Bryobacter aggregatus MPL3: one gene and its partner. The protein of the gene in region 2 binds, or shares a complex with, the protein of the main gene of each other region. Links are inferred from orthologs where the notes say so. Each region holds a gene or a part of one and is shown on either strand. Other genes may lie near its edges.

The links.
Region 1: the proteins of M017_RS0101390 (region 2) and lpxA are in contact, whole or in part, in a crystal structure (PDB 4J09), measured with the Escherichia coli proteins. The link is inferred for Bryobacter aggregatus MPL3 from one-to-one orthologs.

The regions. Positions count from the first base shown.
Region 1 is NZ_JNIF01000003.1:1,650,119-1,653,277, reverse strand. What follows is about bases 171-3,014. They hold lpxA (acyl-ACP--UDP-N-acetylglucosamine O-acyltransferase), read left to right. Parts: upstream 171-1,124; coding sequence 1,125-1,904; downstream 1,905-3,014. Other genes in these bases: M017_RS0107885 (hypothetical protein), read left to right, coding at 2,683-3,014; M017_RS29210 (LpxI family protein), read left to right, coding at 1,905-2,726; fabZ (3-hydroxyacyl-ACP dehydratase FabZ), read left to right, coding at 673-1,116; M017_RS0107905 (M20 family metallopeptidase), read right to left, coding at 171-648. Also shown: more of M017_RS0107905, read right to left, coding at 1-170; more of M017_RS0107885, read left to right, coding at 3,015-3,159.
Region 2 is NZ_JNIF01000003.1:223,753-227,058, forward strand. Bases 204-3,194 are described here. They hold M017_RS0101390 (MFS transporter), read right to left. Parts: upstream 2,322-3,194; coding sequence 1,086-2,321; downstream 204-1,085. Other genes in these bases: M017_RS0101385 (sugar phosphate isomerase/epimerase family protein), read left to right, coding at 204-1,025; M017_RS0101395 (efflux RND transporter periplasmic adaptor subunit), read left to right, coding at 2,408-3,194. In the rest of the region: cobT (nicotinate-nucleotide--dimethylbenzimidazole phosphoribosyltransferase), read left to right, coding at 1-153; more of M017_RS0101385, read left to right, coding at 159-203; more of M017_RS0101395, read left to right, coding at 3,195-3,306. UniProt on the Escherichia coli protein: Probably transports across the inner membrane the two dehydrated forms of N-acetylneuraminate (Neu5Ac), 2,7-anhydro-N-acetylneuraminate (2,7-AN) and 2-deoxy-2,3-didehydro-N-acetylneuraminate (2,3-EN).

The DNA of each region.
Region 1 (3,159 bases), 1.4 Mb from region 2 along the record:
CAACTCGACAATCGCGCTTGCCCCGGCCAGAAAATCGACTCCGGCGTGGCTTGCGATGCCCTTCACCCGGACGCTATAGTCGCCGGTGCCCTTGCGCGCGGTTTTCAGCTTGCCGCTCAGGCCTGTGCCGGGCTCAACCACCAGCACATAGTCCGATTGCTTCGCCATTTTTTCGCTCAGCGCGCGTGAGGAATCGCTGCCAACCTCTTCGTCGCTGTTGATCTGCAAGACGACTTTCTTCGCAACCGGAATCCCCCAGGCGCGCAGCGCCCGCGCCGCAAATACGAACTGCGCGATGCCGCCCTTGATGTCGAGCACGCCGGGCCCAAACAGCCTTCCTGCCTTCGCTGCAAAGGGGAATTTCTGCAAGGTGCCGGTGGGATGCACGGTGTCGGAATGAGCGAGGCCGAGAATCTGCCCCTTCTTCTTTGCGCCCGGCAAATCAAACTCCAACAGCAGATGCGGCCCAAAGCCGGGGCCCTTCACGCGCTTGACGGTTGCAATGTCCGAGACGTGTTTTTCCAGCAGATCGGCAAAGCGCGTGATCGCCATCTCGTCGCCGCTGGGGGTCTCCACTTCGACCATTGCCTTGAGAAAAGCAATCCATTCCGGTTGGTTCGCTTGTGTCCAGGAAAGAAAAGGGTCCATCGGCGGCTATAATAGCTTGTTTGCATGCCTGAGCTCGATATTCTCGCGATCCAAGAGATTCTTCCCCATCGCTATCCCCTGCTGTTAGTCGACCGCATCCTCGAACTTGAGGAGACGCGCGTTGTGGGATTGAAGAATGTCACGGCAACGGAACCTCATTTCCAGGGTCACTTTCCCGACTTTCCAGTGATGCCCGGCGTCTTGATCGTCGAATGCATGGCGCAAACCGCGGGCATCCTCGTGCTGAGCCAGATTCCCGACCGGAAAAATAAAGTGGTGCTGCTCACCTCGATCGACAACGCGAAGTTCCGCAAGCCGGTGGTCCCCGGCGACCAGTTGCGCATCGAGATGACCGTCATCTCCAAGCGCTCCTCCCTCGCCAAGATGCGCGGCGAAGCGCGGGTCAACAACGAACTGGTTGCCGAATGCACAGTGATGTGCGTTCTTCGCGACAAGGCAGTTCTGTAGGACAGGCGATGCCGGTACATCCATCGGCAATCCTCGATCCCCAGGCCGAGATCCACCCGAGCGCCGAGATCGGTCCTTTTTGTGTGATTGGTCCCGATGTGAAGATCGGGGCGGGTACGCGTCTGATGGCGCATGTCTACGTCGAAGGCTCCACCGAAATCGGCGAGGAGAACGTTTTCTATCCTTATGCGACGGTCGGCGTCGCCTCGCAGGACTTGAAGTACCATGGCGAGCGCGCCTATACCTACATCGGCAACCGCAATCGCATCCGCGAGTTTGTCTCAATCCATCGCGGCACCGAAGGCGGCGGGCTCATCACGCGCATTGGCGACGACAATTCGCTGCTGGCCTATACGCATGTGGCGCACGATGTCCAACTCGGCAACCACTGCGTGCTGTCGAACGGCGTCACCTTCGCTGGGCATGTCACGGTGGGTGATTGGGCTGTGATCAGCGCCCACTCGGCCGTCCATCAGTTTTGCCGCATCGGGCGCCATTCGATGATTGGCGGCTTTAGCGTTGTGGTGCAGGACGTGTTGCCCTTTTCGCTGACGACGGGCAGTGGCCGCGAGATCAAGCTTTTCGATGTCAACAAGGTGGGGCTCGAGCGCCGTGGCTTCAGTGCTGAGGCGATCCAGGCTTTGCACAAGTGCTTCCGGCTCTTACGTGACAAGAAATTGAACACGACCAAGGCGATCGAAGCGATTCGCGCCGAGGTGCCAGCGCTTCCCGAGCGCGAAGAGCTGCTGGCCTTCATCGCCAGCTCCGAGCGCGGCTTCATCAAGTAAATGTCCTCCCGCTACGCCATCATTTGCGGCAATGGCCGCTTTCCGGTTCTGGCTCTCGAAGCCGCGCGCCGGCAGGGCGACGAAGTGCTGGCGATGGCGATCAAAGAAGAGGCCGATCCGGTGATCGAGACGCTGGCGGCAAAGACGGTTTGGATCTCGCTGGGCGATCTCAGCAAGCTGATCGACACGCTGCACCAGGACGGCATCACGCAAGTGATGATGGCGGGCCAGGTGAAGCATGTCAGCATCTTTTCGGCGATCCGGCCCGATTGGCGGCTCTTCAAGCTGCTGGGCAAGCTCGCCACTAAGAACACAGACTCGCTGATCGGCGTCGTGGTCGACGAGCTGAAGAGCGAAGGCATTGAGCTGGTTGCTTCAACACGCCTGCTCACCAGTCTTCTTGCGACCGAAGGCCTGATGGCGCGCCGCAAATTGACTGGCGACGAAGAAAAGAATGTCGCCTACGGACGCACGGTGGCTAATACGTTGGCCGGTCTCGACATCGGACAAAGCGTGGCCATTGCCGACCAGGCCTGCGTTGCGGTGGAAGCAATGGAAGGCACGGACGCGATGCTGCGCCGTGCGGCCAGTCTGGTCAATGGCAAAGAACTTACGCTGGTCAAGGCGTCGCGCCGCCGCAAGCATCTGCTCTTTGACGTGCCGGTCACCGGACCCACCACCATCGAGGTGATGCGGGAATGTGGCGCGCGGGTGCTGGCTGTCGATGCGGGCCGCACCTTGTTGCTCGACAAAGACGCTCTGCTGAAGGCGGCAGACGATGCCCGTATCAGCATCATTGGCTTTGCACCGGCAGAAGGCTGAGATGCTCGCTTCGCTGATCGAGAAAGATCGCCTGCGCTCCTTCCGCTATGGCGAAACGCCGCTCTTCTATCATGAAGACCATCGCTGGGTGTTGCCGCTCATTTTCCAGGCGCAAGAAGAAGGCCGGCTTCCCCGGCCCGTCAAGACAATCCTTTTCGATCGCCACACCGATGCCGCCGACCCGGTGGATTTCGAGCTCTTCCCGCTCACCCTGGCCTCGCTCCTCGATTTCTGCGAACACACGCTCAGCCATCACGACGACGATTGGATCGTTGCCGGCATCCGGCTTGGCATCCTCGAAGATGTCTTCATCTTTGGTGTCGACGATCGCATGGGAGACTTGCCCAAGGCAGTCGGCAATGCGGCGATCATGGGCCGCTACCAGATGCCGGCCAAGCTCGACAGTCTTGGCGCGCGCGCAAAAGCGTTGCTC
Region 2 (3,306 bases):
GGTATGAGGCTCGGCGAAGGCAGCGGAGCGATCCTGGGCATGCATCTGGTGCGAAGCGCCATGGCGCTGTACCGGGACATGGCCAGCTTTGAGTCCGCACAGGTCAGCACCCAATCGAAAGAGCAGATCGAAAAGACTTTGAGAAACTATTAAACGAGATGAACGAACTTCAACTACCGATCGCGGCGATTACAGACGAATTTTCGCCCACCGATCTCGACGCCGCACTCGCCCCGATGCACTCCATCGGCATGACCGGAGCCGAACTCCGCGTGGTCTTTGGCAAGAACATCATGGATCTGAGCGATGACGAACTCAAGCGCGCCACAGACGCCTGTGCAGCCCAGGGAATCTCTGTCATCGGCATCGCCTCCCCCATCCTGAAGTGCGTTCTGCCCAATGGGCCCGCCGTCGACACGCGCTTCCAGCAGGACATGTTCAACGCGAAGTACAGCATCGAAGACCAGCCCCGCCTGCTCGATCGCGCCTTCCAGATCTGCGAGATCACCGGAGCCAAGTTCATCCGGGTCTTCAGCTACTGGCGTACCGTCAATCCGGACGCCTGCTTTGAGGCCGTAGTCGAGGCACTCGAAGGCTTGGCCAAGAAGGCGGAAGCCCAGGGTCTCATCATCGGGATCGAGAACGAGCATGCCTGCCACATCGGCACTGCCGCAGAAGCGCAGAAACTGCTCGCCCGCGTGCAGCATCCGAACCTGAAGCTGGTTTGGGATCCGGCAAACGCCCTCGTCTCGGGCGAAGTTCCCTTCCCGGACGGCTACAAGCTGTTGCCAGCCGACCGCATTGCGCATGTCCACGTGAAGGATTGCCACATGGAAGGTATGACGCCCATCTGGGGCCCCGTTGGCACCCGCGATGTCGATTGGAAGGGACAGATTGCCGCGCTCGTCGCCGATGGCTACCGCGGCTTCCTGAGCCTCGAGACACATTGGGAAGGCCCGGACAACAACAAGATGCTCGGCTCGACGATTTGCGGTTGGAACATGCGCGGCCTCTCGGCAGGCTAAGCCGCTCCCAGTCTCCATCCCAATGCGCCCCAGGCTGCTGCCTGCGGGCGCATTTTCCGTTTACAGTTCGCGGCCTTTCGTCTCTGGAAGAAAGAAGACGATGAAGGCGCCGAGCAGGAAGTAGCCGGAGTTCAGAACCAGCGCGAGTTCCAAACCGCTCTTGTCCGCCACCACCCCCACCGTCAGCGGCGCAAGCGCACTCAGTCCCCGGCCAAAGTTATAGACAAAACCCTGGCCCAGCCCGCGCACCGCAGTCGGGTAAAGCTCGGCGAGCATCGTACCAAACAGCGAAAAGAAGCCGGTGCCAAAGAAGCCGAGGAACGGACCGGCAAAGAGCAGCACCGTCGGCGCCTCCTCACCGGCCCAGCGCGGCGCACTGCCATAGGCATAGGTCAGGATCGCCGCTGCCACAACATAAATAGCAAAAGCCAGCCTGCGCCCCAGGCGGTCTGCCAGCACTCCGAAGCAGTTGTAACCCGCAAACGCCCCGAGTTGCATTGCAATAATCCAGCCACTCGTCTTCACGACACTAAACCCCGCGCCCCCAACAGACTTCGGCGCAGCCAGGAAACCCGGCAGCCAGGTGAAAACACCCCAATAGGCAAACAGCACGGTCGTTGCCAAGGCCGTGGCCACCAGCGTGATGCGCAGCAGCGGTCCACGGAAGATATCGAGAAAACGGCCGGCAGGAGCGGTACGATTCTGCCAGAGCGGCGGCTCCGGAACATTGCGCCGGATCCACACCGCCAGCAAGGCGGGCAGAACGCCAATCAGAAACATCGCCCGCCACCCATAGCTCGGAAGCACGGTTGCAGCCACCATCGCCGCAAGGATATAGCCGATGGCCCAACCGCTCTGCATCAAAGAAACAGCACGCGCCCGCTTGTCGCTCGGCCAGTACTCCGCCACCAGCACCGCACCCGCACTCCACTCGGCGCCCAGTCCCAACCCCACCAGTGAACGCCAAAACAAAAGCTGTGGCAGAGACTGCGCCGTCGCGCTGCCCCCTGAGGCGAGGGAATAGAGCAGGATCGTAAAGATGAGCGTGCGCTGCCGTCCAAAGCGATCGGCGGCCATGCCACTCAAGATGCCACCCACCGCGGAAGCAAGCAGCGTATAGGTAAAGACAAGCCCGGCCTGCTCGTTGGAAAGTCCAAATTCAGCCCGGATGCTCTGCAGAGCAAAAGAATAAAGCAGAACATCCATCGCATCGAGCATAAAGCCAAGCATGGCCGCCCAAAGCGCGAGCCAACGGGTGCGGATCTCGGCTTTGGAGGAAAGAGGCGCAACAGTCACAGTTTCACGAGTATAAACGTAACGAAATGAAGAAAAGGGGCGCCTTTTCCTCCAGGTGCGCGTCTAGTACCATTAAGGTTAATTTCATGTCCGCGATCCAGAATCCTGTCCCTTCTCCCCAAGCCCCGTCTCCGCGACCGGTACTGGTGCCGTCGCCAGATGAGCCAAAGAGCAATCGCTCCTGGGTGATCTGGGCCTCACTCCTCGTCCTGTTGGTGGGCAGTGTGCAAGGCTGGCGTTGGTATGCCGCCAAGAAGGAAGCCGAGTTGCTTGCAGCCCTTCCTGTCGTCAAGACCGTGACCGCCCGCTATAGCGCGTTGCACCAGAATGCGCGCGTCACCGGCGTCACCACGGCACGCAACTTCTCGAACATGACGGCTCCGAAGCTGACAGGCCCGGAAGGCAATCGTCCGATGACGATCCTCAAAATGGCTCCCAATGGCAGCCTGATTCGCAAGGGGCAGATTGTTCTCGAGATCGACGGGCAATCCCTGCAGGATCACATCGACGATCTGGCCGTCACCGTCATCCAGGCGGAGGGCGATCTGCAGAAGCGCAAAGCAGAACAAGCTCTCGATCTTGAAAACCTGCAGCAGAGCGTTCGCGTCGCGAAATCGGAATTGGACAAGGTTCGTCTCGACGCCAAGGCCAAGGAATTGCGCACCTCCCTCGATCAGGAACTGATCCAGCTCTCCGTCGAAGAAGCCGAAGCGAAGTACAACCAATTGCTGCGCGAAGTCGACATGAAGCGGCAATCGCAAGCCTCTGAGCTACAGATCCTCAAGCTCACCACAGAACGCCATGTCCGCCACCGCACCCGCCACGGCGTGGACTTGAAGAAGTTTGTCGTGGTTGCCCAGATGGACGGCATGGCCGTGGTGCAATCGATCTTCCGCGGTGGTGAGTTTGACTCGATTAAGGTCGGCGACGTCGTACAGCCCGGGCAGTTGGTGATGAAGGTGGTCGACCCGAAGAGCATGCAACT